One region of the Neisseria sp. CP9 genome, then DNA from elsewhere that is predicted to be linked to it. Evidence: riboswitches for the same ligand, from Rfam matches in the RefSeq annotation. Region 1 holds a riboswitch; the other holds the start of a gene.
The links. A riboswitch is a leader RNA that binds a small molecule or an ion and turns the genes downstream of it on or off. The one in region 1 is predicted to bind thiamine pyrophosphate.
Positions count from the first base shown of each region.

Region 2: it holds a riboswitch for thiamine pyrophosphate, as region 1 does, so the genes downstream of both, thiC (phosphomethylpyrimidine synthase ThiC) here and ACMYUL_RS03445 (FAD-dependent oxidoreductase) in region 1, are expected to answer to the same signal.

Region 1 covers NZ_CP180502.1:736,791-752,606, forward strand. The annotation lists partial or broken gene ACMYUL_RS03430 (IS5 family transposase) at 1-252, shown strand, start outside; gene ACMYUL_RS03435 (hypothetical protein) at 384-791, shown strand; gene ACMYUL_RS03440 (PP2C family protein-serine/threonine phosphatase) at 882-1,625, opposite strand; TPP riboswitch at 1,871-1,980, shown strand; gene ACMYUL_RS03445 (FAD-dependent oxidoreductase) at 2,088-3,182, shown strand; gene ACMYUL_RS03450 (WG repeat-containing protein) at 3,332-4,393, shown strand; gene thiE (thiamine phosphate synthase) at 4,442-5,059, shown strand; gene ACMYUL_RS03460 (zinc-binding alcohol dehydrogenase family protein) at 5,175-6,194, opposite strand; gene ACMYUL_RS03465 (winged helix-turn-helix transcriptional regulator) at 6,299-6,652, shown strand; gene thiS (sulfur carrier protein ThiS) at 6,788-6,982, shown strand; gene ACMYUL_RS03475 (thiazole synthase) at 7,146-7,934, shown strand; gene ACMYUL_RS03480 (bile acid:sodium symporter family protein) at 8,011-8,970, opposite strand; gene rnhB (ribonuclease HII) at 9,171-9,764, opposite strand; gene ACMYUL_RS03490 (hypothetical protein) at 10,015-10,659, shown strand; gene ACMYUL_RS03495 (pyridoxamine 5'-phosphate oxidase family protein) at 10,724-11,167, shown strand; gene ACMYUL_RS03500 (rhodanese-like domain-containing protein) at 11,385-11,711, opposite strand; gene ACMYUL_RS03505 (protein-L-isoaspartate O-methyltransferase family protein) at 11,811-12,467, opposite strand; gene ACMYUL_RS03510 (GAF domain-containing protein) at 12,569-13,072, opposite strand; gene tpiA (triose-phosphate isomerase) at 13,256-14,029, shown strand; gene secG (preprotein translocase subunit SecG) at 14,037-14,399, shown strand; tRNA gene ACMYUL_RS03525 (tRNA-Leu) at 14,413-14,498, shown strand; one part of gene ACMYUL_RS03530 (IS630 family transposase) at 14,642-14,957, shown strand; one part of gene ACMYUL_RS03530 (IS630 family transposase) at 14,957-15,489, shown strand.
Region 2 covers NZ_CP180502.1:2,990,865-3,006,680, forward strand. The annotation lists gene dld (D-lactate dehydrogenase) at 1-1,350, opposite strand, end outside; gene ACMYUL_RS14555 (DUF445 domain-containing protein) at 1,793-3,112, shown strand; gene ACMYUL_RS14560 (TrkH family potassium uptake protein) at 3,748-5,205, shown strand; gene ACMYUL_RS14565 (MFS transporter) at 5,361-6,680, shown strand; partial or broken gene ACMYUL_RS14570 (IS30 family transposase) at 6,852-7,817, shown strand; gene ACMYUL_RS14575 (NAD(P)H-dependent oxidoreductase) at 7,875-8,537, opposite strand; gene ACMYUL_RS14580 (Gfo/Idh/MocA family protein) at 8,531-9,658, opposite strand; TPP riboswitch at 10,012-10,111, shown strand; gene thiC (phosphomethylpyrimidine synthase ThiC) at 10,203-12,104, shown strand; gene ACMYUL_RS14590 (LysR family transcriptional regulator) at 12,145-13,029, opposite strand; gene ACMYUL_RS14595 (CidA/LrgA family protein) at 13,044-13,523, shown strand; gene ACMYUL_RS14600 (LrgB family protein) at 13,536-14,231, shown strand; partial or broken gene ACMYUL_RS14605 (RHS repeat protein) at 14,257-14,634, opposite strand; partial or broken gene ACMYUL_RS14610 (RHS repeat domain-containing protein) at 15,051-15,767, opposite strand.

The DNA of each region.
Region 1 (15,816 bases):
GGTATTGCCGAAGGCACGACCGTCTATGCCGACAAAGGCTACGACAGTACGGAAAACCGGCAACACCTGAAAGAGCATCGGTTGTTGGACGGCATTATGCGCAAAGCCCACCGCAACCGTCCGCTGACGGAAGCGCAAACCAAACGTAACCGCTATTTATCGAAGACCCGTTATGTGGTGGAACAAAGCTTCGGTACGCTGCACCGTAAATTCCGCTATGCGCGGGCAGCCTATTTCGGGCTGATTATAGTGGATTAAATTTAAATCAGGACAAGGCGACAAAGCCGCAGACAGTACAAATAGTACGGCAAGGCGAGGCAACGCCGTACTGGTTTAAATTTAATCCACTATACTTTCCCATCCAACCCAACAACAGACCACCCATGAAGTTTCTCAAAAAACTATGCGAACGAATTCTTGACTGGCTCGTCACCGGCAACATGTTGGGCTATGTGATATTGCTGACCGGCTCCATTATTCTCGGACTGTTATTCGGCGGGGATATGATTCTGGATAAAGCCCTTGGCCACATTGATACGCCTTGGCTCCCTATTATCGGCTTCTGTTTAGCATTGGCTACGCTCTTCGCAATTTGGTTTATCGAAGAAGATTTAGCCGAGCAGACGATGGAATTCAAACGGCGCGACAAATATCTGTGCGGCGCAATCGGTGGTTTGGTCAGCGCGCTACTGATTAAATGGACGTGGCAGGCAGCCTTGGTGGGATTGTCGATCGGCATACTGCTGGCGGCGTTGATGAGATGGTTGAAATATGTGATGCGGTATATATAAATTGGTCCAAGCATCTTTCAGACGACCCTTTACACCCAATCCTTTGAAATATTCTCAAGAAACTGCATAACCGATCCTAGGATTGGTTCGCTATCTTTGCCACAGACATACCGCTACCGAACAATCATCATGATAGGGAACCCTTTTTACTGCTCGGCGTAAGGCTTCCAACTTATCAGGCAACGACGGGGAAGCGTTCCATAATGTTTCCAAGCGTTCATGGGATAGCGCGTCGTGCAGACCGTCAGAACAAACCAAAACTGCCTCGCCTCTTTGCAAGATCAAAGAATCGGTAAAAATTTTAAAATGGGTTTCTTCATCATCCGCAATCAGGCAGTGCGCCAAAGCATAGTACATATCGGCGTATTCTGTATCTGCCCGCGCTTCCCCCTGCTCGATTAAATCCGCCAACACAGTGTGGTCATGGCTTACCTGCCGCCAGCGACCTTCAGCAGATATATGGTAAACGCGACTGTCACCGACATTGCAGATGCGGCACAAACCGTCCGCCTCGACTATTGCTGAAGCAAACGTCGAGGACGAGCCGAAATATTCATCGGCAAGCGTGTCGCAGAAGCTGCCGTGCAGCCTTCTCAGGAAACGCCCTTCTGCATCGCCCTCGCGCACGAAGGCGTCCAACCAAAACCGGCTGGCGAGATGCGCGGCGGGGCTGCTGGATACGCCGTCTGCCACTGCCAGCTGCACGGCATCGTCCGCCTCGGACAAACGGGTTTTGTGCAGCCTGACCTGACGCACCGCCGTGCCGTCAAACAAAGCATCCTGATTGCGTGCTTTACCGGCACCAACCATTTGAAAATAAGCAAGCTGAAACATGGTTATCCTGACAACCTCATCCTGATTTAAATAAACCTACTTCGGCGCACTTTTCGCAAAAAATTTCATCGCCCAAGCCCCTTGTTCATCAGCGACAGTATATATCAATCATGCCGACTCACTTCTCGCTAACGCCATTTCCTAAACCAACCCAAAACACCTTACAACAGGTCGTCTGAAAACGCAGAAACCCATTTTTCAGACGACCTGACTTTGCCAAAGCAATTGATTTTATGTAAACTGGAAACTTCTTGTCGGAGTGCTGCTTGTTCCTGCAAACAGCTGAGACCGCGCCAGCGGAATCCGTAGAACCTGTCGGGGTAATGCCTGCGTAGGAAACAAGCTGTCAAACGCCTTTTCAGGCTTCCGTTCCCTTTCCCGCATTTCCCGCCATTCGGTGGATTCCGCTTCCGTCTTATCTTTCGTCCTCCCGACTGCCCAAATACTGCAAAGGAATCCACCATGCCCCGTATCGCCATTCTCGGCGGCGGCCTCTGCGGCCGTCTGACTGCCTTACAACTTGCAGAACAAGGTTTATCGGTTGCCCTCTTTGACAAAGGCGGGTGCAAAGGCGAAAACGCCGCCGCTTATGTTGCCGCCGCCATGCTCGCGCCTGCTGCGGAAGCGGTCGAAGCTACGCCTGAAGTTATCAAACTGGGCAGACAGAGCATTCCGCTTTGGCGCAGCATCAGAGGTCGTCTGAAAACGCCGACCATGATGCAAGAAAACGGCAGTCTGATCGTGTGGCACGGGCAGGACAAGCCATTATCCGGCGAGTTCGTCCGCCATCTCAAACGCGGTGGCGTAGCGGATGACGAAATCGTCCGTTGGCGCGCCGACGACATCGCCGAACGCGAACCGCAACTCGGCGGACGTTTTTCAGACGGCATCTACCTGCCGACCGAAGGCCAGCTCGACGGGCGGCAGATGCTGTCTGCACTTGCCGACGCTTTGGACGGGCTGAACGTCCCTTGCCATTGTGAACACGAATGCGCCCCCGACGACCTGCAAGCCCAATACGACTGGCTGATCGACTGCCGCGGCTACGGCGCAAAAACCGCGTGGAATCAATCCCCCGAGCACACCAGCACCTTGCGCGGCATACGCGGCGAAGTGGCGCGGGTTTACACGCCCGAAATCACGCTCAACCGCCCCGTGCGCCTGCTCCATCCGCGTTATCCGCTCTACATCGCCCCGAAAGAAAACCACGTTTTCGTTATCGGCGCGACCCAAATCGAAAGCGAAAGCCAAGCTCCCGCCAGCGTGCGTTCAGGGTTGGAACTTTTATCCGCACTCTATGCCGTCCACCCTGCTTTCGGCGAAGCCGACATCCTCGAAATCGCCACCGGACTGCGCCCCACGCTCAACCACCACAACCCCGAAATCCGTTACAGCCGCGCCCGACGCCTGATTGAAATCAACGGCCTTTTCCGGCACGGCTTCATGATTTCCCCCGCCGTAACCGCTGCCGCCGTCAAATTGGCAGTGGCACTGTTTGATGGAAAAGACGCGCCCGAACGTGATGAAGAAAGCGGTTTGGCGTATATTGAAAAATAAGTTTGAGGTCGTCTGAAAACGTCGCGGCATAGGTTTTACAGCAAAGCGGCACACCCCGACACCAGCCTGTATGAATATAATACAGCAAGGCGCGTCAACGCCGTATGGTCATCGATCTACCTATATTGCTCATCGACGAAAGGTTTCCAATGAATCCGAAATCCCTGTATTTACTGCCTGCGCTCTTACTTGCCCACTCCGCCGCCCTTGCCGCGCCCAAGATTTCAAACAACCTGAAACCGCGTTCTGCCGAAAAAATCATTTATTTCGAACAAAACGGCAAATTCGGCGCAAAAACCACAAGCGGCAAAATCATCGTCCCTGCGCAATACAACTGCAAATTTATTTGCGAACACGGCGAAAGCACTGGTGACGAGTTACTGTTTCTGGATAAAAGCCGAGAAGTTCGGGGCAAAGTTGCCTATTCGCCGTTTTTCCTGCATTCGCGGCAGGGCGAATTTTTATATCAGCCGATGATGTACGACTTGGCATCAGACTATTTTTCGGAAGGCAAACGCCGCTATGTTTCAAAAGACGGCAAAGTCGGTTTTGCCGACCGCGCGGACAACTTGGTCACTCCAGCCCAACACGATTGGGCAGGACAGTTTGAATATGGCTATGCCGCATTTTGCGACGACTGTCGAGAAGTGCGCGTGGACGAAGAACACACCGCCGTACAGGGTGGCACTTGGGGCATGATGGACGCACGCGGCAATACCGTTGCGCCCAGCGACACCCGCCGCGCCGCTTCCGACATCGAACGAAACGGCAAATTTTATCCGCACCCGTTTACCTACACCGCCGCCGAACGCGATATTCTGCAACGCATCAACCGCTACAAAAACCTGATTGTCGGACTGGCAGCAGTTTCCTATTCGCCATACAAAACCGCCGAAGAACGCGCGGCCTACCGCTTTGAAATCGTGTCGCAGCCCGTTCAAGGCTATCCGTATTACGAAATCGTCCTGTTTGACGGCAAAGGCAACACCGTTGAAGGCGAACGCTTTCTCGCCGGCGCCGACGGCAAACGGCTCTACGCTCTGCCTGTCGGAGAAGAAACACCGCTTCCGCTGGAAACCCACCTGCGCCACGATATCCGCAGCACACTTGCCGAACAACCCAAAAGACAGAAAAGCGGCTCTTGGAACGACAACCCGTTTCGCTTGAAAGATTATCCCGAAGCAAAAGCCTTGTTGAAACGCAGGAAATGAGTTTCAGACGACCCCTATTGCTCCGTAAGAAATGAAAAAGGACACCCCATGACCTTCCCGCCCCTAAAATCCCCGCTCAAATTCTACGCTGTCGTTCCCACCGCCGATTGGGTCGAGCGCATGGTCAAAGCAGGTGCCGACACGGTGCAACTGCGCTGCAAAACCTTGTACGGCGATGAATTAAAACGTGAAATCGCCCGCTGCGTCGCCGCCTGTCAAGACAGCCGTACCCAGCTTTTCATCAACGACCACTGGTGCGAGGCGATAGAAGCAGGCGCATACGGCGTGCATCTCGGACAAGAAGACATGGACACCGCCGACCTCGCCGCCATCGCCGCCGCCGGTTTGCGTTTGGGTTTGAGTACGCACTCCGTTGCCGAACTCGACTGCGCCCTGTCCGTACACCCCAGCTACGTCGCCAGCGGAGCGATTTTCCCGACCACGACCAAGCAAATGCCCACCGCCCCGCAAGGCTTGGACAAACTGCGCGAATATGTGAAACAGGCAGGCGGCACGCCCGTCGTCGCCATCGGAGGCATCGATTTGAACAACGCCGAAGATGTGCTGGCAACCGGCGTTTCCTCACTCGCCGTCGTTCGCGCCGTTACTGAAGCGGAAAATCCCGAGGCGGTAGTTAAAACGTTTCAGGCTTTGTGGGATGAATAAGGTCGTCTGAAAACCAAATTTCAGACGACCTGCTCAATTAGGATATTCGATTGCCGTCATTTCGGATGCCATACAGGCAGAAGCGGGCATAACGGCGTAAAAATAATCGGTGGATTCAGTTGTCCCAGCCTTCCACCACCAGTTTGCCAATCATATCTCCGCGTTCCAGCATCTCATGCGCGCGGCGCAGGTTGGCGGCATTGATGCCGTGCAGGATTTGGGTGGCGGTCGGACGGATGATGCCTTTGTCCACCAGCCGCGCGGTTTCGGTCAGGATTTCGCCTTGCCGTTCGATGTCTGCCGTTTCGCGCAGCGGGCGGGTAAACATAAATTCCCAATGCAGCGACAGGCTTTTGCCTTTGAGCGGGTTCACGTCCAGCGTTTCGGGGTCGTCAATCAGCGCGATTCTGCCTTGCGGGGCGATGAGTTCCACGATTTGCGGCAGATGGCGGTCGGTATGGTTGGTGGAAAAAACAAACGACGGCGCGCCGATATTTAACGCGGCAACCTGTTCCGCCATGTCTTCATGATGGTTGATGACGAAATCCGCCCCCAATTCCTTCACCCACGCGCGGCTTTCGGGGCGGGAAGCGGTGGCGATGACCTGGATGCCGGTCAGCTTCTTCAGCAACTGGATGGCAAGCGAGCCGACCCCGCCTGCACCGCCGATTAAGAGCAGCGCATTGGCGCCGCCTGCCACTGGTTTGTTCACGTCCAAGCGGTCGAACAGCGTTTCCCATGCGGTAATCGCCGTCAATGGCAGTGCGGCGGCTTGGGCAAAATCCAGCGAACGCGGTTTTTTGGCGGTAATGCGCGCGTCCACCGCCTGTAATTGAGCGTTCGAACCTTGGCGGTTGATGGCGCCCGCGTAATACACTTCATCGCCGACTTTGAAATGCCGCACTTCGCTGCCGACTGCCTGAACGATGCCTGCCGCGTCGTAACCCAATACGCGGTACTGCCCTGCCGCAGGCGTATGCGCCGCCCGAACTTTCACATCGGCAGGATTCACCGAAACCGCCTGCACGGCAACCAAAATATCGTGCGGCCGCAATTCGGGTTCGGGCAGTTCGATGTCGAGCAGGGCTTCAGGGTTGGAAACGGGCAAAGGACGGTTGAAACCGATGGCTTTCATGATGTTCTCCTGTTAGGTCGTCTGAAAGCGTGTATCATGCACCCGAAGTACACCATCAACAAGAACGCACTTATTTTTCATATAGTTACATAAAGGATACTGTCATGCCCCGCACACCGCACCCAAGCTACGACTGCGCCGAAGGCTGCTCGGTGGAAGCCGCGCTTTCCGTTATCGGCGGCAAATGGAAAGGCACGATACTCTACCGCCTGCACACGGACGGCACGCTGCGCTTCAACCAAATCCGCCGCATCCTGCCCGATGTGTCGCAGCGCACGCTGACCGCCCAACTGCGCGCATTGGAAGCCGACGGCATCATTTCGCGCACCGTGTATCCCGAAGTCCCGCCACGAGTGGAATACCGCCTGACCGACTACGGCAAAACGCTTGCCCCCGTGCTGACGGCATTGAAAGAATGGGGCGACGGGTTCAAGCAAGAGCAGGCGCATCGCGAATAAAGAAACTTATAGTGGATTAACTTTAAACCAGTACGGCGTTGCCTCGCCTTGCCGTACTATCTGTACTGTCTGCGGCTTCGTCGCCTTGTCCTGATTTAAAGTTAATCCACTATACATACGAAATATCGAGAACCTATGAACATCATCTTAAACGGCGAACCCGCCGAACTTCGCGGCAAAACCGTTGCCGACCTCATCGCCCAAACCACGCCGCAAAAGCCCTTTGCCGTCGCCGTGAATACCGGATTTGTTGCCAAAGGCGCATATGCGGAAACGGTTTTGAATGAAAACGACAAAGTCGATATTGTGCGGCCGGTGGTCGGCGGCTAGGCGGTTTTGCCTTTTCAGACGGCCCCTGTCCCAAAAATAACGTTATAGTGGATTAACAAAAATCAGGACAAGGCGACGAAGCCGCAGACAGTACAGATAGTACGGCAAGGCGAGAAAACGCCGTACTGGTTTAAAGTTAATCCACTATACAAAGGAACCCATCATGCTCACCCTATACGGAGAAACTTTCCCTTCACGGTTGCTGCTCGGCACGGCTGCCTACCCGACCCCCGAAATCCTCAAACAATCCGTCCAAACCGCCCGACCCGCGATGATTACCGTCTCGCTGCGCCGCGCGGGAAGCGGCGGCAAGGCACACGGTCAGGGGTTTTGGTCGCTTTTGGAAGAAAGCGGCGTGCCCGTGCTGCCGAACACCGCAGGCTGCCAAAGCGTGCAGGAAGCGGTAACAACGGCGCAGATGGCGCGGGAAGTGTTTGAAACCGATTGGATCAAACTCGAGCTCATCGGCGACGACGACACCTTGCAGCCCGACGTATTCCAACTCGTCGAAGCAGCGGAAATCCTGATTAAAGACGGCTTCAAAGTGCTGCCTTATTGCACCGAAGACCTGATCGCCTGCCGCCGCCTGCTTGACGCGGGCTGTCAGGCGTTGATGCCGTGGGCGGCGCCGATTGGCACGGGTTTGGGCACGGTTCACGCCTACGCGCTGAAAGTTCTGCGCGAACGCCTGCCCGACACGCCGCTGATTATCGACGCGGGCTTGGGTTTGCCCTCGCAGGCGGCGCAAGTGATGGAATGGGGTTTTGACGGCGTATTGTTGAACACCGCCGTTTCCCGCAGCGGCGACCCCGTCAACATGGCGCGCGCCTTCGCACTCGCCGTCGAATCCGGACGGCTGGCATTTGAAGCCGAACCGGTCGAGGCACGTACCAAAGCGCAAGCGAGTACGCCGACTGTGGGGCAGCCGTTTTGGCATTCGGCGGAGTATTGATGGATGCTGCATTGACGGTATGCAAAAAGGTCGTCTGAAAATGTTCAGACGACCTTTTGTCCTTTGCCGAACTCTTTTAATCGGACAATTCCGCTTTCGATTCTTTATCTGCTTTCGCCGACCAATAAGATGCGAGCAGCGAGCCGGAAATGTTGTGCCACACGCTGAACAGCGCGCTGGGTACGGCGACGACAGGGGCTGCGGCAAAATGCGTGGCCGCCAATGCCGCACCCAAACCGGAATTCTGCATACCGACTTCGATGGCGAGCGTTTTTTGCGCATCGTACGGCAGCTTGCAGATTTTGGCTGCAAAGAAGCCGAGCAGGTAGCCGATGGCGTTGTGCAACACCACGACACCGAAAATCAACAGCCCGCTCTCAATAATTTTGCCTTTGCTCGCGCCGACGACCGCACCGATAATCAGCACAATGGCAACCACCGAAACCAAAGGCAAGGCAGCGGCAGCACCTTCGGTCTGTTTGCGGAACACAGTATGTGCAATCACGCCGAGCGCGATGGGCAACAACACCATTTGAACAATGGAAACAAACATCGCCTGCGCATTGATGTCGAGCATTTTACCTGCCAAAAGCAGGAAAATAGCAGGCGTCAGCAGCGGAGCCAGCAAGGTGGAAGCCGACGTAACTGCAACGGACAAGGCAACGTTGCCGCGCGCCAAAAAAGTCATCACATTGGAAGCCGTACCGCCCGGACAGCAGCCGACCAAAATCACACCCACGGCAACTTCAGCAGGCAAATTTAACAACTTGACCAAAAAATAGGCAGTCAGCGGCATGATAATGAATTGAGCCGCCACGCCGATAAGAACGGCTTTGGGATGACTAGCGACAATCTTGAAATCTGACGGCGTCAGCGTCAGCCCCATGCCGAACATGATGATGCCCAAAAGCCAAGTGATGTAAGGCAGTACCCATTTGAACAATTCGGGTTCGAAGAAAGCAACGGCGGCGCACAATGCCGCCCAAAATGAGAAGGTTTTGCCGACAAAGTGGCTGATTCGTGCAATGGTGTCCATAAATAGTATGTGCGGTACGGTTGATAAGATTATTGATAAGGAGAACAGTGAAATTAAACAACACGCAAATATCAAAACTGGTTTGGCCGTTGATATTTGTTTCACATCCATCTAAACGCGAAGCATACACGGCTTTGTAACGGGATGTAAAGAAAAGGTCGTCTGAAAGCATTTCAGACGACCTTTAAGCCATTCTTCCCTCACTCAAACAACCTGCCCTGCGCCAGCAACGCCTTCACGGGCGCAAAATCGCGTCGGTGTTCAGGCAATACGCCGTATCGCTGCAAGGCTTCGAGGTGTTGCGCCGTGCCGTAGCCTTTGTGTTTGTCGAAACCGTATTGCGGATAACGTTCCGCCAACGCATACATCTCGGCATCGCGCGCCGTCTTCGCCAAAACGGAAGCCGCCGAAATTTCCATGATTTTGCTGTCGCCTTTGACCACCGCTTCGGCATCCACGCCAAGCTCCTTCGGCACCCTGTTGCCATCGATAAACACCTTATCGGGTTTGATTGCCAACCCTTGTACGGAGCGACTCATTGCCAACATCGTGGCATGAAGGATATTCAGCTCGAAAATTTCTTGCGGATCGGCTTGCGCGACACACCATGCCAACGCTTGTTCTTTAATCAAGACCGCCAACGCATCGCGCTTTTTCTCGCTGAGTTTTTTAGAGTCGGTCAAACCGGGCAAATGATAAGACGGCGGCAGGATCACGGCGGCGGCAAACACGCTGCCGACCAAAGGCCCCCGCCCTGCTTCATCAACACCGGCAATCAGAAAAGTTTTTGTCATCGTGGTTTGAAAATAGAAAAATGGACATTATTTAAACCAATAGGCAGCCGAAACGGAATACCTATCCGGTCAGCCAACCTATTTAACACAATAATCACCGCAGCCTATTTAGGTTCGCGCCCACAATATCCCATGCAGCGTTTCCCAATGATAGACGACAGCGGAAAATTTTACCTTGTTTGAAATAAGTTGATTCGTTATAACTGGCTGCATAGTATAATCAAAACCTTTGCTATATACCGAAATAAAGATGAAACCGATTTTTTACCGACTGATTTTGGCTTTCGGGCTGGGAAGCGCCGCCCTTTCCGCACAAGCCAGCTATATCTGCAAAGTGGACGGCAACACGGTCTTTACCGAGAAAAAAATCGGTAACGATTGTACCGAATCCCATACGGACGGCACTGCAAACGTCAGCCCTGAAGAGGCAGACAAAGCCGTACCTGAGCGCGTCAACCTGAGAGAAGCCCTCGGCGAAGCCGCGCCCGAGCCGGGCGATATCAAAGTCTTGCCGCGCACGACGGGCGGCAGCGTAACCAACACGGCAGAAGCCGCCAATCCCCGTTTGGACATCAAATTGCGCAACGGTAAACTTGGCGAAGCGACTTCCGTCGGCGACCTGAAAGCAGCAAAAGCCCGCGCTGCCGAGTTGAACCGCAAAGCCAAAATCCTGCCCGCCCCCATCTTGCCGGCATCCAAACCCAAGCCGCAGCTGACCCGCAAGCAAATCTTGGAAAACGAAGTCCGCAACGAACAAGTCGCTTTGGTCAGGGCGCAGGCGCAATTGAATGTTGCCAAGAAAAAAGGCGATCAGGCAAAAATCAGCCGTCTGACCCAAGCCGTCAACGACCGTCAAGCCAATATCCGCGCCATTGAAGGCGAAATGAAACGCTAAACGGACAATGGTTCGGAAAGTTTTTAATCCAAGCTTTCCGAACCATTTTCAATTTAAATCCACCATGCAGCCCATCCCCGAAAACATCATCAAATTCCTACGCGCCAACCATGTGATCAGCATTGCGGCAGCTGCAGACGGCGAAATTTGGAGCGCCTGCTGCTTTTATGTGCCCGATGAAGCGCAAGCAAGACTGATTGTCCTAACTTCGGCACGTTCCAAACACGGCAGCCTGATGCTGAAAAATCCGAACATCGCCGGAACCATCGCAGGCCAGCCGGAAAATATCGCCAAAATCAGCGGCATACAACTGACAGCAACCGCGCAACTGCTGACTGACGAAACCGATAAAAAAGCAGCACTCGCTCTCTATTACAAAGCCCATCCGATTGCCCGCGCGATGAAAAGCGATGTTTGGTCGTTGCGTTTGGAAAATGTGAAATTTACAGACAACAAACTGGTTTTCGCCCAAAAAACCCTTTGGCAGCGCGAAGCTCAAAACGCCTGAATCATGAAACTCATCGCGATCGGTTTAAACATTGATGGGCTAAACCCAATATCAAAAATAAAGGTTTTCAGACGACCCCTTTGTGCGAAAGGTCGTCTGAAAACAAAAACCCTGAAACCGACCAACGGCTTTCAAGATTTTTTATTTGGGCAACTCGCACACAAAAAAAGCAGTACGCCAAACCGTACCGCCCTTCTCTATTTTGAAATTGGAAATCTTAATATCTCGCCATCGCCTCATCCACCTGCAAAGCCCAAGCGTCAATCCCGCCTTGCAGGTTAAACAGATTTTCAAAACCCGCATCTGCCAGATACATCGCCGTATGCAGGCTGCGGATGCCGTGGTGGCAGTAAACGACAATCGGCAAGTCGTCATCGGGCAGCTCATTTTGGCGCAGCGGAATCAGGTTCATCGGGATATGGATGGCATCGGGCAGAGCGCAGATGGCGGTTTCTTCGTCGGTGCGCACGTCCAGCAGATGGAACGCGCGGCCTTCTTGCCGCCATTGCTGCAGTTGCAGCGGAGTGAGTTGTGGAATTGTCATGATGTTGTGTGTGTGAAATGATGGAAACGATGAAAGGTCGTCTGAAAACGTTTCGCCATGTCCGGCTGGTTTTCAGACGACCTTTGAGTTCAAAAAAGATTAAAAATCGAAATCGCCGAAAGGACGGTTTTCTTTGTCGTCCAAATGCGCGACCAGCGTGTCGAACAGGACTGTTTCTTCAAATTCGTTGCCCTTGCGCGTAATCAGCAGCGCGCGCTGTACCGGCCGGCGACCGACGATGACCGCCATGCGGCCGCCGTCTTTCAACTGTTCTTTCAATACGTCAGGCACGCGATCCACCGCGCCGCCGACGTAAACCGCATCAAACGGCGCGCCCGCGGAAGGCTCGGTCAGCCCGTTGTTTTGCACATAATCGATATTGTTCAAAGCCAAGCTGTCCAATACTGCTTTGGCGCGGTTTTGCTGCTCGGCATCGAGGTCGTCTGAAACCACTTTGCCCGCCAGTTTCGCCAAAAGCGCGGTCGCATAGCCCGAACCCGTGCCGATTTCCAAAACCGTATCGGTTTGGGTCAGCTTCAAACCCTGCGCCAACCGCGCCACAATTTTCGGCTCGAGCATCTTATGTCCGTTGGCAAGCGGCAGCTCCATGTCGGCATACGCCAAACCCTGCAAAGACTCGTTCACGAAACGCTCGCGCGGAATCTCCTCCAAAGCGTCCAAAACGTCAAAATCCAATACATCCCACGGACGGATTTGCTGTTCGACCATGTTGAACCGCGCTTTTTCAAAATCCATTTTGTGCTCCGTTAAATAATTGTTTTAGCAATGGCAGACATTATAAAACTACACTCCCGCCGCGCCAACTTCAGCGCGCGCCGCCCGCCTGTTTTTCAGTCTCAAGCCGCCTGACGCGAAGCCTTAAACCGTTTCGCCAAAATCTTCGCCAGTTCGCCCAAATACAAAGCATCCGTTTCATCAAACTGCGCCAAATGCTCGCTGTCCACGTCCAACACGCCGATACAGCGGTCGTCTGAAAACAGCGGAACCACAATTTCCGAACGCGACAAAGACGAACAGGCAATATGGTCGGGATGCGCGTTCACATCCTCGACGACCATCGTCTCGCCCTTCGCCCAAGCCTGACCGCACACCCCGCGCCCGAACGGAATCCGCGTACACGCCAAAGGCCCCTGAAACGGCGACAAAACCAATTCGTCCGTACGCGTATCGACCAAATAAAAACCCACCCAAAACCAGCCGAACGCCTCCTTCAAAACCGCCGCCGTGTTTGCCAAATTCGCCACCCAATCCGTCTCGTCCGCCACCACAGACTCAATCTGCGGCAACACCTCCCGATAAAGCGCGGCCTTGTCCGAAGCCGAAAAATGAAGCGCGTGCATAGCCAGGTCCTATATATGTGTATATCAAGCAGTTATTATAAAACAGGTCGTCTGAAACAGCATTTCAGACGACCCCGGTCATCCCGTTTCAAGTTGCTAACCCGTCGCATATCCACTAAACTTCACGTTACATCGCGCTACACGCAGCGTACAGCCAAAGAAACACAACACGGAGCAAAAAAGATGTATCACCAAATCGGAATGTGGGATCAAAAATGGGTCATCGGCAACTGGAAAATGAACGGCCGACTCCAAAACAACAACGCACTCATGCACCGCTTCCGCATCATGCCCACCGCCGAACGCGTCCTCATCGGCCTCGCCGCCCCGACCGTTTACCTGTTGCAACTGCACAACGCCATGCAGATTGTCCTCAACAACCGCATCCTCACCTGCGCCCAAGACGTCAGCCGTTTCCCCAACAACGGTGCCTATACAGGCGAAGTTTCCGCAGAAATGCTCGCCGACATCGGCACAGACATCGTCCTCATCGGACACTCCGAACGAAGCCTCTATTTCGGCGAGAAAAACGAAATCCAACGCCGCAAAATGGAAAACGTCCTCAACGTAGGTCTGATTCCCCTATTGTGCGTCGGCGAAAGCCTTGAGGAGCGCGAAGCCGGCAAAGAACACGAAGTCATTGCCCACCAACTCTCCGTATTGCAAGGACTGGACACCAAAAACATCGCCGTCGCCTACGAGCCGGTATGGGCAATCGGCACCGGCAAAGTCGCCACCGTAGAACAAATTGCCGACATGCACGCATTCATCTACAAAGAAATCTTGTCTTTGTGCGGAAGCGATGTTAAAATCCGCGTTCTTTACGGCGGAAGTGTGAAAGCAGACAATGCAGCCGACATCTTCGCAGTACCTCATGTAGACGGCGCATTGGTTGGCGGCGCGTCATTATCATATGACTCATTTACCGCCATCATCAACGCAGCACAAGCCTCGTAGAAAACATATGGAAGCCTTTAAAACCCTTATCTGGATTATTAATATTATTTCCGCTTTGTCAGTGGTTGTGTTAGTATTGCTGCAACACGGCAAAGGCGCGGACGCAGGCGCGACCTTCGGGTCAGGCAGCGGAAGCGCGCAGGGCGTATTCGGTTCCGCAGGTAACGCAAACTTCCTGAGCCGCGCAACCGCCATCGCAGCGACTTTCTTCTTCGCAACCTGCATGGCAATGGTTTATATCCATACCCACACAAACAAACACGGCTTGGACTTCAGCAACGTACAACAAACCAAGCAGGCACCTAAGCCCGCCGCTCCTGCTGAAAACCAACCCGCACCTGCTGCACCCGCTCCTCAGCAGCAGAAATAAAAGTTTTTCAAATGCCGACATGGTGAAATTGGTAGACACGCTATCTTGAGGGGGTAGTGGCCGTAGGCTGTGCGAGTTCAAATCTCGCTGTCGGCACCAACACAAAAAACCGCTTAGACTTCTAAGCGGTTTTTTTCTGTCTAAAATATTGATGGATAAGGTTTGATGAATCAATTGTTGATGAATAAAGTATAGTCAATTAAAAATAAAATAGTACAATACTCAACTTTTAAGGTCTAACCATGGCATACTCTGCGGACTTAAGAAACAAAGCTTTAAACTATTACGAACAATGCAAAAACATCAGCCAAACCGCAGCAACGTTTAACTTGTCAAGAAACACGCTTTACCTGTGGATTCGCCTTAAAAAACAAACAGGCAGCCTAAAACATCAAGTTACCGGTCTAAATGCCGTCAAATTGGATAGGCAAAAACTGGCTCAATATGTTGGGCAACACCCGGATGCCTATCTGCATGAAATCGCCAAACATTTTGATTGTACGCCAGCCGCCGTTTGCTATGCACTCAAACAGATGGGGATGACGCGCAAAAAAAGACCACCACTTACAAAGAACAAGACCCGGCCAAAGTAACGCATTATTTGACACAGCCGGCCGAATTTTCCGACTACCAACGTGTTTATTTGGATGAAACAGGATTTGACCGCTACCTGTTCCGCCCCTATGCCCGCAGCCTGAAAGGGCAAATAGTGAAAGCGCAGATAAGTGGGAAAAGATACCGACGCTTATCTCTGGTGTCCGCACAAGTCGGCAACCGGCTGATTGCTCCGATGGTTTATCAAAATACGATGACCGGAGTCTTTTTTGAAGCGTGGTTTCAGCAATGCCTACTGCCCGCATTGACTCAAAAATCGGTGATTATTTTAGATAATGCGCGATTTCACCGTATGGGTGTCTTACGGGAAATGGCGGAAAAATGGGGACATAAGGTATTGCCTCTTGCACCTTATTCACCTGAGCTCAACCCGATTGAGAAGGTGTGGGCGAATATTAAGCGGTATCTGCGAACCGTATTGTCTGATTACGCCCGATTTGACGATGCGTTACTGTCCTATTTTGATTTTAATTGACTATATTTATGACTAAGGTTTGGTAATAAAGCATTGAGCATTACGTTTTAAATCAGACAAGGCAACGAAGTCGCAGGCAGTACAGACGACCTGTCACTTTAGCCACCCAAAGAATCTCTCCTTTTACACTGAAGAAAAGTAATGCTGTTTTGGTCGAAACTTAACGCACCATAGCCCCAATTTAAAGCTCATTCGCCACCTCACCACCCTACTTTGCCGCGCAAAATCTTAATCCTCCCTATCGTCAAAATCGGCATTTTGCCTACCCGTGATATATCTTTACTTAATTTCAAGTAGCTTTGCGTAAATCAAATCCACTGTTTTCAA
Region 2 (15,816 bases), 760 kb from region 1:
GACCAAGTCTTCCACTTCGTCGTCATACACGGCGCGGTAGCGGATGGCGGCGGAAGCGACGGCAAAACGGTGCAGCATGGCGGCTTGGGTTTCTTCGGCGTTGCATTCGAAAAACGCGCCGCCGTGGTGTGCAAAATATTCTTTCAGGAACGCGCGCGCTTCATCGACGCCTTTTCCGCCCATTTTCAAAATCAAATGGTGTTCGTATTTGTCGCGGTAATCGCGCATGGATTTAGGTAGGTGGTCAGGCAGGTATTTGCTGACGAACTGCATGACCTTGTCGGAAAAATGTTTAGGCAGGAAGCTGACTTTTTTGCCGAATCGGTCAACTTTGGCTTTGAAATCAAATAATTTCGGCAGTTGGTGCGTACCGAATTTTTTGATGACGTAGAACGTGTCTTTGCCGTAAACGTCGGCAATATCGAAAGCGTCGCGATGGATGTATTCGCCGGAAACTGGCAGGCTTTCAAATTCGCCCAAGGCGGCGCGGCGGATGTCGGTCAGCTCGTTGATGTCGTTGGTGCCAATGTAGAACACGGCGGTTTGTTTTTCTTGCGGGAAAGTGTCCAAGCGGACAGCGAAAACCATCAGTTTGCCCGCGCAGCCGGACGCTTCGTAATGGCGCGCGGGGTCGGCATTGAAACGCGCGGCGGTCGGCTCGTCCACTTGGCGGACATGGTCGCAATAGGCGTGGTCGTGTCCTTTGCCCGCGTCTTGCGTGATGTCTTTTCTCTGATAATGATGACCTTGAAGATTGGTCAGGATTTCTTCGGGCGTGTCGCCCAAATCTATGCCCAAATGGTTGACCAGCTCCAGTTTGCCCTCTTCGTTGATTTGGGCGAACAGCGCCATTTCTGTGTAGGCAGGGCCGCGCTGCACCAATGCGCCGCCAGAGTTGTTGCACACGCCGCCTAAAACGGATGCGCCGATACAGGAAGAGCCGATGACCGAATGCGGTTCGCGTCCCAAAGGTTTCAGCAGCAATTCGAGCTGGTTCAGGGTCGAACCGGGCAGGCAGACGACTTGTTCGTTGTTGTTGATGGTTTGGATGATGTTCATCCGCATGGTGTTTACAATCACGATGTCACGGTCGTAATCGTTGCCGTCGGGGGTCGAGCCGCCTGTCAAACCGGTATTCGCAGCCTGCGTAATCACAATCACGTCCGCTTCGACGCAGGCCTGCAAAATTTTCCACATTTCCAGAATAGTTCCGGGGCGCACCACCGCCAACGCCTTGCCTTCGCCGAAACGGTAGCCTTGGCGGTATTGTTCGGTTTTCGCGGGGTCGGTGATGATGTATTTTTCGCCGACGGTTTGGGTCAGGCTGCTGATTAATTGCGAGGCGTTCATAATGCGCTCCTTGGGGCTGGTTTTATTGGATTAAAATAGTGATTGTAGTAACGGGACACGGTAAAGTAAAGGTCGTCTGAATACGGTCCGGCAAGGAATACTGCAAACCATCCACACCATCCGTCCGCACGCCCTACCCTTTAATTGACTATCTTCGCCGCTATACACAATTTCTTTGCCGAACGATGTGAACAGCCTGTGAATAAGTTCTATTACCTTTTGATAATCAAATAAAAAAATATAGTGCTTAAAAAATGGGCAGTTTGTCGGTTTAGTCACATACTGTGTTTGCCTTTGTGTGTGCAGTCTGTGGAAAAGTCAGCTAACTTATTCTATTTACAACCAAAATATACAATGATTAAAAATTAGGCAATCCAGCGTATAATCCGATTGATCAAACACACCCACTCAAAAATCCCGATTTTCAAAAAAAGGACAAGGAATGCACACCCTTTCGGAACAAGTCCGCTTAAATGAGGCGCGCAAAAAGTTGGCAAAAAGCAGGCGTTGGGCGACGGGCTTGCTGCTTGCGGCGTGCGGGCTGTTTGCAGCCTCCGCTGTTTATGTGCGCCAATATCCTTGGTTGGGATTTGTCAAAGCGTTTGCCGAAGCCGCGATGGTGGGTGCGCTGGCGGACTGGTTTGCCGTAACCGCGCTTTTCAGACGACCTCTCGGGCTACCGATTCCCCATACCGCGATTCTGCCGCGCAATCAGGCGCGTATCGGCGATGAATTGGGAAGATTTATCGAACATAATTTTTTGCAGGGCAAACCCATCGCCATGCGCATTTATCAAGCGCAGCCCAGCGATAAATTATTGAAATGGCTGGACGGCGAAGACGTGAAATCACATTGGCTGCCGTGGCTTTCCAAACAGATTCCGACGCTGCTTGCCATCGCCAAACCGGAACAGACGGCGCGTTTTACCGCAATGCTGCTGGAAGAGCGTTACAGCGGCGAACAAATCGGCAACACGCTTGCCGACGGTTTGCGGCTGCTGAAAGCGCAAGGGGTGCACGAAAAAACGTTTGAAAGCCTGCTCCGTCAGATTCGGCGTTGGCTGAAAACGCCGGAAACCCGCGAAATGTTGGAGCAGAATCTGCGCGAATGGGCGGCGAAAATCGAAGGCGGCAATCCCGGAACTTGGGACAGGCTTAAAGCGGCGGTGAAATCGACCTTGGTGGAAAAAGTCGATGATTGGGCGGCAGAAAAAGCGTTGGCTTGGATAGACGGCTATTTGGCGACCGCGGACAAGCAGGACAACGCGCTGCGCCGACAATTCTTGGTGCAATACGACGAACTGACAGAACGCCTGACCACATCGCGCCTGTGGCACCGCCGCCTGGACAAATTCAAAAAACAGCTCGCGCAATCGCCCGCCCTGCAACGTCAAATCATGACCTTATGGCGCGGCATTCTGGACTGGGCGCGGGAAGATGTGGAAAAACAAGACTCTTTGTGCCAAGCGCAACTGGAAAAGCTGCTGAATCATATGCGTTCGCAAGCCCAAGCATACCCGCAATTTATGCGGCGGGCGGATGTACGGATTTCGCTTTTGGTTCGGGATTTTGTGATGCGCTATAAAGACAAAGCTGCTTTATTTGTCGCGGACAAAGTCAAAGGCTGGGACAGCCGCCTGATGGTGGAAAAACTGGAATTGAGCGTGGGCAAGGATTTGCAATATATCCGCATCAACGGCACGCTCGTCGGCGGTCTGGTCGGACTGGTGATTTATACGGTATCGCTGTGGCTGGCGGGATAGTATAGTGGAGTAACTTTAAACCAGTACGGCGTTGCCTCGCCTTAGCTCAAAGAGAACGATTCTCTAAGGTGCTGAAGCACCAAGTGAATCGGTTCCGTACTATCTGTACTGTCTGCGGCTTCGTCGCCTTGTCCTGATTTTTGTTAATCCACTATATGAAAAGGGGTCGTCTGAAAAGCTCAACGGCGCAAAAAGCGATCGGCATTTTATCCCTGCTTTGTCCGTCTATGTCGATTGAGCTGCCGTTTTCAGACGACCCCCTGCTTTTTCCGACTGTAAAATATCAACAACGCCATTTGCCTAATTTGATAAAATTACGGACCGAATTTTTGTTCCTGCCTGCTAAGGATGGTCTGTGAAACAGGTCGTCTGAAAGTTTCCCGGCCGCTTTTGACGGCATGAATGTGAATTTCTCAGGCAGATATGGACGGCAACTTCAAACCTATAGTGGATTAAATTTAAATCAGGACAAGGCGACGAAGCCTCCGACAGTACAGATAGTACGGAACCGATTCACTTGGTGCTTCAGCACCTTAGAGAATCGTTCTCTTTGATCTAAGGCGAGGCAACGCCGTACTGGTTTAAAGTTAATCTACTATATTACGCCGTTCAGACGACCCCTATTTAAGATTGATATGTATAAGTTCCTTCCTATTGTCCACGTTTTGTCCAGACTGGGGCTGCTGTTTTCCATGGTGCTCGCAGTACCGACGCTGATGTCGTATTTTTTTCTGGACAACGCGTTTCCTGCGTTTGCCTACACGGCTTTGGCAACGACGCTGACCTCTTGCGCGGTTTGGCTGCTGACCTTCCATTTCCGCCGCGAGCTGCGCCCGCGCGACGGGTTTACGTTGGTTTTGATGTTGTGGCTGGCGTTTGCGCTGGTGGCGGCAATGCCGATTTATATTCACATCCCAGGCATCAGTTTTACCGATGCGTTTTTTGAGGCGATGTCGGGGCTGACGACGACCGGCGCGACGGTCATGACGAGCTTGGACACGCTGGCTCCATCGATAAATTTTTGGCGGCATATGCTCAACTGGCTGGGCGGCATGGGTATCATCGTGCTGGCGGTAGCGATTCTGCCGATGTTGGGCGTGGGCGGAACGCAGCTCTTCAAGGCTGAAATTCCGGGAATGGACAAAGAAAGCAAGATGGCACCGCGCATTTCGCAGGTGGCAAAAAAGCTGTGGTTCTTCTATACGATGACGACGACGGCGGCTTTTTTGACGCTGCATTTTGCAGGGATGAGCTGGTTTGACGCGCTTTGCCACGCGATGTCGGCGGTATCGCTGGGCGGTTTTTCGACACACGATGCCAGCATCGCTTATTTTGATTCGCTGACCGTCGAATGGGCGATTATGTTTTTCACGCTCTGGGGCGGTATCAACTTCGCCACGCATTTCACGGCACTGACACGACGTTCGCTCAAATCTTATTGGCGGGACGAGGAATGCCGCGTACTGCTGGCGCTGTTGGCAGGCAGTATTTTGATGTCGGCGGTGTATCTGTGGCAGAAGGATTTTTATGCAACCTTTGGGGATTCGCTGCGTTTTGTGAGCTTCAACTTTGTCTCCATCGGACTGGCAAGCGGTTTCTCCAACACGGATTTCGCGCAATGGCCGCTGATCGTGTCGCTGTGGATGTTTTTCCTGTCCAACCTGTTGGCAAGCTCCGGCTCTATGGGCGGCGGCATTAAAAACGTGCGGGCGTTGGTCTTGTTCAAATTCAGCCTGCGCGAGATGATGATTCTGCTGCACCCGAAAGCGGTGCGCACGGTCAAAGTCAACGGACGCATGATTCCCGACCGCATGGCGCTGACAGTGATGGCGTTTATTTCGATTTATTTCATGACGACGATTGTGTTCAGCTTTTTGCTGATGGCAAGCGGGATGGAGTTTATCTCCGCCTTCACCGCCGTCATCGCGTGTATCACCAATGCGGGACCGGGCTTGGGCGAAGTCGGACCGGCGGGCAGCTATGCGGTATTGAGCGATGTGCAAAAATGGCTGTGTTCGGCCGTCATGCTGCTGGGACGCTTGGAAATTTTTACGGTGTTGATCTTGCTGACACCGGCTTATTGGAAAAAATAAAGACAGGTCGTCTGAAAACGGGGTGCGGGTTTTCAGACGACCTTTTCGTTATCGGGCGAACTGCATCTGACTGATGAATACAAGCAGCAAGCCTTAAAAAGAAGCGGCTCTACGTTAACCCACAACATCCAAACAAAAAAGCAAAGGAAAGTACGATGGATATTCTTACCCGCCTTCAAAACTTGCCGCCGAGCAAGTTTCATTACAGGCTTTTGGTGCTGGTCGGCATCGGCTGGCTGTTTGACGCGATGGATACGGGGCTGGTGTCGTTTATCCTGCCCGAGCTGGGCAAAGACTGGTCGCTTGCGCCTACGCAATTGGGCTGGATTGTCAGCATCTCTTTTGTCGGCATGGCACTGGGCGCGGTTATCAGCGGCTGGTTTGCCGACCGCTTCGGCAGGAAAACCGTTTTTGCCGGGACGATGGCGGTGTACAGCGTGGCAACAGGTTTATGCGCGTTTGCACCCAACCTGTCCGCGCTTTTATTTTTCCGCTTCTTCGTCGGCGTCGGACTGGGCGGACAGCTTCCCGTCGCGGTGTCCTTGATCAGCGAGTATGCGCCGCCGAAAGTACGCGGACGCTTTATCGTATTGCTGGAAAGTTTCTGGGGCTTGGGCTGGCTTTCTGCCGCTTTGGTGTCGTATTTCTTTATTCCGCAAACCGGCTGGCACAGCGCGTTTTTAATCGGTGCGCTGCCGATTTTGTATGTGCCGATGGTGTTGAAATTCATACCCGAATCCGTACCCTACCTGCTCTCGCAAGGCAAAACGGACGAAGCGCACCGGCTGGTCAGCCTCTTGGAAAAGGAAGCGGGCATAACGCCTGCCGCGACAGCCATAGCACCGCCGCAACAGGAAAAACAGCGCATCCGTTTCATACAACTATGGCAACAGCCTTTCGCACGGCGCACGCTGATGCTTTGGCTGGTTTGGTTCGGCATCGTCTTTTCTTATTACGGCATTTTTACTTGGCTGCCGAAACTCTTGGTCGAACAAGGCAACACGGTGGTCAAAACCTTTGAATATGTGCTGGTGATGATAGTCGCGCAACTGCCCGGCTACATCGCGGCGGCGGCATTGGTGGAAAAAATCGGGCGCAAAGCGACTTTAGCGAGCTTTCTCGCCGCCTGTGCCGTCTGCGCGTGGTTTTTCGGACAAAGCAGCAGCGCCTCCGAAGTCATGGCATGGGGCAGCCTGATGTCGTTCTTCAACCTCGGCGCATGGGGCGTTTTATACACCTACACACCCGAACTTTACCCCCTCCGCTTCCGTGCCTTCGCCTCCGGTTGGGCGGGCGCAATCGGACGGGTGGGCGGCATTCTTGCGCCTATGGCGGTTGCCGCGATGATTGGCGGCAGCAGCGGGTTCAGCAATATTTTCATGATGTTCGCGCTGGTTATGCTGCTGATTGTCGCCGTCGTGTTGATATTGGGCGAAGAAACGAAAGGCAGGACGCTGGAAGACATCAACGGATAACGCCGTTTTTAAAATCATCCCACCAAATAAAAGGTCGTCTGAAAGTGTCACTTCACCGAAGTCAAACAACACTTTCAGACGACGGCGGATTCGCATTTGAAGTGCAACTTTCCATAACAGAAAAAGGCCAGTATGAGGTAGCATACGGCCTTTCCTGCAAGAAAGATTGCCATGAGCTACACACAACTGACCCAAGACGAACGATACCATATCCAATACCTGTCCCGCTACTGCACCGTCACTGAAATCGCCAAACAGCTTAACCGCCACAAAAGCACCATCAGCCGCGAAATCAGACGGCACCGCACCCAAGGGCAGCAATACAGCGCCGAAAAAGCACAACGGCAAAGCCGGACTATCAAACAGCGTAAGCGACAACCCTATAAGCTCGATTCGCAGCTGATTCAGCACATCGACACCCTTATCCGCCGCAAACTCAGTCCCGAACAAGTATGCGCCTACCTGCGCAAACACCACCAAATCACACTCCACCACAGCACCGTTTACCGCTACCTCCGCCAAGACAAAAGCAACAGCGGCACTTTGTGGCAACACCTCAAAATATGCAGCAAACCCTACCGCAAACGCTACGGCAGCACATGGACCAGAGGCAAAGTGCCCAACCGCGTCGGCATAGAAAACCGACCCGCCATCGTCGACCAGAAAACCCGCATCGGCGATTGGGAAGCCGACACCATCGTCGGCAAAGATCAGAAAAGCGCATTATTGACCTTGGTCGAACGCGTTACCCGCTACACCATCATCTGCAAATTGGATAGCCTCAAAGCCGAAGACACTGCCTAGGCAGCCATTAGGGTATTAAAGGCACATAAAGCCAGAGTCCACACCATCACCATGGATAACGGCAAAGAGTTCTACCAGCACACCAAAATAGCCAAAGCATTGAAAGCGGAGACTTATTTTTGCCGCCCTTACCATTCTTGGGAGAAAGGGCTGAATGAGAACACCAACGGACTCATCCGACAATATTTCCCCAAACAAACCGATTTCCGAAACATCAGTGATCGGGAGATACGCAGGGTTCAAGATGAGTTGAACCACCGGCCAAGAAAAACACTTGGCTACGAAACACCAAGTGTTTTATTCTTGAATCTGTTCAAACCACTGATACACTAGTGTTGCACTTGAAATCCGAATCCAAGGACCTATTTCATTGAAATCCGGCTACGCGCCCTACTCCGCCCAAATCACTGTTTCCGACGCATCGCGGCGCGGTTTCGGGGTAATGTCGCGCACACGGTAGCCGAAGGTTGCGGCGACGGATAAGCCGTAATTCTCAGGATCGAGCAATCCGGCTTCGGCAAGGATTTTTTCCACTTCGGCATACTCCATGCCTTCGATAGCGCAAGAATCGATGCCAAGCATCGCCGCGCCGGTGAGCATATTGCCCAGCGCGATGTAGGTTTGCTTGCTTGCCCAGTCAAACAAGGCGCGTTCGTCGTCGGCGATGGGCATATCGTGGGTTTGGAAACGGCGGTAGCGTTCAAATGCGCCCTCCCTCTCTTCGGCGCTCAGACCGCGTCTGTCCATCAGTTCTTCAAAAGCAGGGCTGTCGTAGCGGGCGTGTTTTCGTGCCAACAGGAAAACGACGTGGCTGGCATCCGAAATGGAAGCCTGCATCCCCCAAGCGAAGGGTTTGATTTTTTCGCGCAATGCCGTGTTCTGCACAACCACAAACTGCCACGGCTCGCAGCCGACGGAGCTGGGCGAAAGGCGGCCGAAATCAAGGACGGCGGCAAAATCTTCGGCACTGATTTTGCGCGCGGGATCGTAGTAGCGAACGGAAACGCGGCGTTTGAAAATTTCGAGGGCTTGTTCGCGGGTCAGTATCATGATGATTCCTTTGATTGAGTATGAAAGGGGCTTCCTTTCGGACAATCAGAATGGTCAAACGTTCGCAACGTTTGCAGCGCCACCGGCAGCGAAACCGTTTGACGGTTGTGTGCAGAAAGGTAGGCGGCGTTAATCAGCTCCAGCGATTTCAAGCCTTCGCGCCCGTCGACAACAGGCTCGGCCTTGCCGCGCAACACATCGACAACATTCCGATAATACAGCGGATGCCCGAAACCGTACACCGACGTGGTTTCGTAATTGGCGGTTTTGACCTGTTCGTCGTAATCGCGCTCGTCGGCAAAATTCCATTCCTGAATTTCGTTCACCGCCATGCCGCCGATGCGTACCGTGCCGGTTTCGCCCAAAATGGTAATCGAGCCTTCGAGGTTTTTCGGGTAAGTACACATGGTCACTGCCATCGAACCGAGTGTGCCATCGCGCCAACGGAGGTTCATCACGCCTGTGTCTTCGGCTTCAATTTTGCGGTGGGTCGCAATCATCGCCTGCACTTCCGCCACCGGGCCGATGAGCCATTCCATCAAATCGACGTAGTGGCTGGCTTGGTTCATGAACGCGCCACCGTCCAGCTTCCAAGTGCCACGCCAACCGCCTCCTTGCTCGTAATACGACTGCGGGCGCGTCCAAAAAACATTCAAATGCACCATATAGATTTTGCCGAAGCGTTGTTCTGCGACCGCGCGTTTGAGCAGTTGCAGCGTGGCATTGAGGCGGTTTTGTTTCACGACAAACAAGCGTTTGCCCGCTTTATCAGCAGCTTGAACCATAAGTTCGCCGTCAGTAAAGCAGGTAGCCATCGGTTTTTCGGTGACAACGTGAAAACCCGCTTCCAATGCCTCAACTGCCTGTTCGGGATGCAAGCCGGAAGGCGTGGTGATGACGATTACGTCGGCATCGGTTTCGGCAAGCATGTCGGTATAGCGGGCATAGCCTTTCGCACCGGTGTGCTTGACCGCCGCCTCAAGCGCGGCAGGATCGATGTCGCACACGGCAACGAGTTCGCAATCTTCTTGCAATACTTCAAACGAGCCGAAATGGTTGTTGGAAATACGGCCGCAGCCGACTAAGGCGAATTTGATTTTGCGGTTTTGAATGGTTTCAGACATTTTCAGACGACGTATATAGTTATAAAAAACGGAAAAAGATTATAGAGAAATCAGCCCTCAACCGATACCTAAAATCATGAAAAATTTGACGAAGCGGCAGGATATGGGTTTGCTTTTCGCCGTCTCGCCTTCTTTTCAAACACATGAAGGAATGAAGTTATAGTGGATTAACTTTAAATCAGGACAAGGCGACGAAGCCGCAGACAGTACAGATAGTACGGAACCGATTCACTTGGTGCTTCAGCACCTTAGAGAATCGTTCTCTTTGAGCTAAGGCGAGGCAACGCCGTACTGGTTTAAAGTTAATCCACTATAATTTACAACAAATGCGTATCGTGGTTTATAATCCTCCTCTAACGAAACAGGGGTGCTGCCTGATGTTCTGGCGGCTGAGAAATACCCTTTACACCCGATCGGGATAATACCTGCGTGGGGAGTTTTCACGGATTCTGTCTTTCAGACGGCCTTTTTTGATATTAAGGTCGTCTGAAAAAGCAAAACGCTCCTGTTTCTTCTTTTCAAACGAGAAAACAGGAGCATTTTTATGACTACGCCAAAGAAAACCGCCAAAACTTCCGGCAACGAAGCGCGCGAGCTTGCCGACTTGAGCGAAGACATCGGCATTCGCTTCAAATATCCGAACTCGGAGCGCGTGTATCTGCAAGGCAGCCGCAACGACATCCGCGTGCCTTTGCGCGAAATCCGTCAGGACGACACCTACACGGCGCAAGGCACGGAAGCCAACCCGCCGATTCCCGTCTATGACACCAGCGGCGTATACGGCGATCCGGCGGCACACATCGACCTGAAACAAGGTTTGCCGCACGTCCGCACCGCATGGCTGGACGAACGCGGCGATACCGAAATCCTGCCCAAGCTCTCCAGCGAATACGGCATCGAACGCGCGCACGACCCGCAAACCACCCATTTGCGTTTCAACCAAATCACCCGCCCGCGCCGTGCGAAAAGCGGCAGCAACGTAACCCAGCTTCACTATGCGCGTCGCGGCATCATCACGCCCGAAATGGAGTTTGCCGCCATACGCGAACGCATGAAGCTGGACGAACTTTTCAGACGGCCTGAATACGCCAAGCTCTTGAAACAGCACGCAGGGCAAAGTTTTGGCGCGAACATCCCGCCCCACCCCGACCAAATCACGCCCGAATTCGTGCGCCGAGAAATCGCCGCGGGACGCGCGATTATCCCCGCCAACATCAACCACCCCGAACTCGAGCCGATGATTATCGGCCGCAACTTCCGCGTCAAAATTAACGGCAATTTGGGCAACTCCGCCGTAACCTCCAGCCTGACCGAAGAAGTCGAAAAAATGGTGTGGTCGCTGCGTTGGGGCGCGGACACGATTATGGATTTGTCCACCGGCGCGCATATCCACGAAACGCGCGAATGGATTATCCGCAACGCGCCCGTCCCCATCGGTACCGTGCCCATCTATCAGGCTTTGGAAAAAACCGGCGGCATTGCCGAAGATTTGACTTGGGATTTGTTCCGCGACACCTTAATCGAGCAGGCGGAACAAGGCGTGGACTATTTCACCATACACGCAGGCGTGTTGCTGCGTTATGTGCCGATTACCGCCAACCGCCTCACCGGCATCGTATCGCGCGGCGGTTCCATCATGGCGAAATGGTGTCTCGCCCATCATCAGGAAAACTTCCTCTACACGCATTTCGACGAAATCTGCGAAATCATGAAAGCCTACGACGTATCGTTCAGCCTCGGCGACGGCCTGCGCCCCGGCTGCATTGCCGATGCCAACGACGAAGCGCAGTTCGCCGAATTGCACACCTTGGGCGAATTGACCGGCAAAGCATGGAAACACGACGTACAAGTCATGATCGAAGGCCCCGGCCATGTGCCGCTGCAACGCGTCAAAGAAAACATGACCGAAGAGCTGCAACACTGCTTTGAAGCACCTTTCTACACACTCGGCCCGCTCGTTACCGACATCGCCCCCGGCTACGACCACATCACCTCGGGCATAGGCGCAACCAATATCGGCTGGTACGGCACAGCCATGCTCTGCTACGTTACCCCGAAAGAGCATCTCGGCCTGCCCGACAAAGAAGACGTGCGTACCGGCATCATCACCTACAAACTCGCCGCCCACGCCGCCGACCTCGCCAAAGGCTGGCCGGGCGCACAGTTGCGCGACAACGCCCTGAGCAAGGCACGTTTCGAGTTCCGCTGGCGCGACCAATTCCGCCTCAGCCTCGACCCCGAACGCGCCGAGAGCTTCCACGACGAAACCCTGCCCGCCGAAGGCGCGAAAATCGCCCACTTCTGCTCGATGTGCGGCCCCAAATTCTGCTCGATGAAAATCACGCAGGAAGTACGCGACTACGCCGACAAGCAAAAAGCCCAGCGGCAGGGTATGGAGGAAAAAGCGGTCGAGTTTGTGAAGAAAGGGGCTGAGATTTACAGTTGATAGAAAGGTCGTCTGAAAACCGTTTTCAGACGACCTTTTTCTATTTCCTGAACTCTTCCCTGACGATGTCCAGCCAAGCCCTGAGCGCGGGAGTGGGACGCTGGTGTTTTTTCCACGCCATGGTCAGTTGCCAGCGGATTTCGGGTTCGGTCAGCGGGACGGCGGCGAAGGTGTCGGGATTGATTTTGCGGGCGTAGTATTCGGGCAGAAGGGCGATGCCCATATGGTGCGCCACCATGTCGGCGAGCAGGTCCCATTGTCCGGTGCGGCAGACGACGTTGGGCGTGAAGCCTTGGCTGCGGCAGGCGGTTTGGATGGTTTCGTTAAGGGAAAATCCTGAGCCGAAGAGGATAAACGGTTCGTGTTGCAGGCTTTTGAGGCCGAGGGCGGCGTGGCGGGCTTGGGCGCGCGGCATAAGGACGACGAGCGGGTAGTCGCACAGGGTAATGCTGTCGAAGTCTTCGTGGACGGGGGCGAGCAGTTGTCCGGCGTCGAGTTCGTTGTTGCGCAGGGATTGTTCGATGGCGAGCGAACCTTGTTCGAGGAAGGTCAGTTCGATGCCCGGCCATTGGCGGCGGAAACGGAACAGGGCGTTGCTGAGCAGGTCGCTGCCGAGCAGTGCCAAACCCAGCCGCAGCGTGCCGCTTTTGATGTGGCGGTAGCTGTCGATGCGGGCGAGCAGCAGGTCGCGTTCGTGCAGGAGGTTCAGCGCATGGCGGTACACTTCTTCGCCGATGGGCGTGGTGGCGACTTGTCGTTTTTTGCGGCCGTTCTCTTTAACCAGCAGCGGTACGCCCAGTTCTTCTTCCAATGCCTGTATGGTTTTGCTGACGGTGGGCTGGGTCAGGTTGAGCGCGGATGCGGCGGCGGAGAAACTTTGCAGGCGCACGAGTTCGGCGAAACAGTGCAGGCTTTTGAAGTCCATTATTCCTCTTGGGCATGATTTTAGTGCAGATAATTCATATTATGCGTAAACCGCGTCCTTATAATCAAGCCTTCGTTTTGAATTACAGATTGATGAACCTTATGGATACGCTGACGCGATTTTTTCAGACGACCTTGCAGCTTGCCGTGGTCGGCTTGGTTTGGCTGGTGTCGGATTTGATGGTGCGCTTTGCCCATCTGCCTGTTTCTTCGGGCGTATTGGGGCTGTTTTTAATGCTTGCGCTGCTGGGTTTGGGCGTGATTAAAACCGGCATGGTCGAGCGCGGCGCGAAATGGGTGTTGGGCGAGTTGGTGTTTTTCTTTATCCCGATTATGGTATCCGTATTGCAATACCGTGATTTGCTTCTTTCCGAAGGTTGGCGGCTGGTGCTGACGATTGCGGTCGGCACTGCGCTGGTGATGATCAGCACGGCGTTGACGCTGAATTTCTGCTACCGCTGGAAACGCCGCCTGTATAAAAAACTGCACGCCTGATAGGGAATCAAAATGGATTATGCCGCGCTCGCCTGCTTCGCTTGGACCTGTTTCGCCTATTTCGTGGCGAAAAAAATCTACCGTAAAAAACCGCTGATGATTTTCTCGCCCGTTGTTACCGTTTCGGTCAGCACCATCATCCTGATGCTGCTTTTAGGCATTTCCTACGATACTTACCACAAATACACGCAAGGCATCGTTTTCCTGCTCACGCCGGTAACGGTCGCCTTCGCCATCCCGATTTATGAAAACCGCGAAGTCATCCGCCGCCAGCTTCCCATCCTGTCGATAGCGATTTTGGTCGGCATGTTTGTCGGCGTTGCCAGCGCGTTTTTGATGGGCAATATGTTCCACTTCGACAGTGAAGTCACCAACAGCCTGATGGCGCGCTCGATTTCCACGCCGTTTGCCGTCGTGTTGGCAAGTGAAATCCACGGTTCGGCATCGCTGGTGTCGCTGTTCACCATCATCACCGGCTTCGTAGGCATGATATTCGGCGATTTGTTTTTAGCGTTTACACGCATCCGTTTCCATACTGCCAACGGTGTCGCACTGGGCAACGCCGCCCACGGCTTCGGCACTTCCCGCGCCGGACAACGCCACGAAACCGAAGGCGTGATGGCGAGCCTGACCATGATTTTGGCGGGGTTGTTTATGGTCATCATCGGCCCGAGCATGGTGCATTTGGTGGTTTGGCTGATGAGCTGAAGAGCAGTTTTACAAAGATATCGAAACGTCCTTGAGTTTTGGGGTCGTCTGAAATCGGGGCGGTCGTTTTGCCCTCTCCCCGGCCCTCTCCCACGGGAGAGGGAGTAGATGTCGGGATGTCGAGGATGTTGTGGGCGGGGTCGAAGGCGAAGGTTTCGCTGCGGCCGGTTTGGCTGTTGCGGGCTTCTTGAATGCGTCCGATTTTGTCGTAAACGTAATTGAGGACACCGCTTCTTTGGTCGGTGCTTTGGATCAGGTTGCCGGCTTTGTCGTAGGCGTAGCGGCGGTTGACGGCGCCGCCGGCCAACGGGCTTTGTTTGCCGCGGGGTGTTGGTGTGCCGTTCCAAACGGTACGCTGACTTTTCAGACGACCCATGGGGTCGTAGTCGTATAGGCTGCTGATGCCGCCCTGCGTCCTTTGGATTTCTCGGTGCAGTTTGTCGCGTTCGATGTCGCTGACGACTTCGCCGTCGAGGCTGATTTGGTGCAGGTGTCCGCTGCCGTAGTACAGGTAATCGATCTGGCGGCCGTCGGGCAGGATGGTGCGGATGCGGTTGCCCAACGGGTCGTAATAGCCTCTATCTGATCTGTTGCAATACCTTTTGCTCTCGCATCTTGGAGAAAATAATGTTCTGCTCCTCTTATAGCCCTATAGGAACTTGTTTCAAAAACTGCTGTCATAGGACCTAAGTTTCGGTGATGGCTACGTTTTCTATTAGCTAAAATTGTTTCTACTGACATATTATCTGCTCCTCTTGTTCTCCCTGTATATATTTTTTCTGGATTATCTAAATCTAGTGCTTGATAGATAATATGCCGTGTTAAACCCCAAACATCAATCCAAATCTGAGTATTCGGCGCAAACTGATACAGATTCTCCCCACCCAACAACCCAATCGGGTCCTGATTCACAAACCGCCCGGCCTCTGGCTCGTAATACCGCATCAGGTTGTAATGCAGCCCGGTTTCTTCATCGAAGTATTGGTTCTGCAATCTGAACGGCTGATGCGCGTTCTTGTAAACCCTCTCATCCTTTTTCAGACGACCCCAAGCGGTGTATTCGCCGTACCATAAGAGATTGCCGTGGATGTCGGTCATCTCTTTCGGAATGCCGACTTGGTCGTTGTGGAAATAGGCGAGGTATTGCGCTTCGTCTTGGTTGTTGTGGAAGACTTGGGCCAGGGGTTCGTAGCTGTCTTGGTCGGTGTAGATATAGGTGTAGCAGCCTTTGTAGGTGTACTCCTGCAACAGGTGGCTGCCGTCCCAGACGAAGTGGGTACGTTTCGGTTCGGTACTCGTCCAGGCGAGTTTGTCTTGGCGTTCTTTGGAGAGGCGTCTGCCGAACGGGTCGTAGGCGTATGTCCAGATTTCGGTGTTTCCGGCGGGCTTTTTGATTTCGGCGCGGACGAGTTGGTTTTCTAATCGGTAGCCTACGGTGGCGCTTTGGCCGTTGTGGACGGTGGTTTCGCCAATGAGGCGGTCGAGTTCGTCGTAGGCGAGTTCGACGCTGCTGTGTTGGTTGCGGGCTTTGGTCAGGTTACCGGTAACGGGGTCGTAGTCGAAACGGGTGCGGCTGATGCCTTCG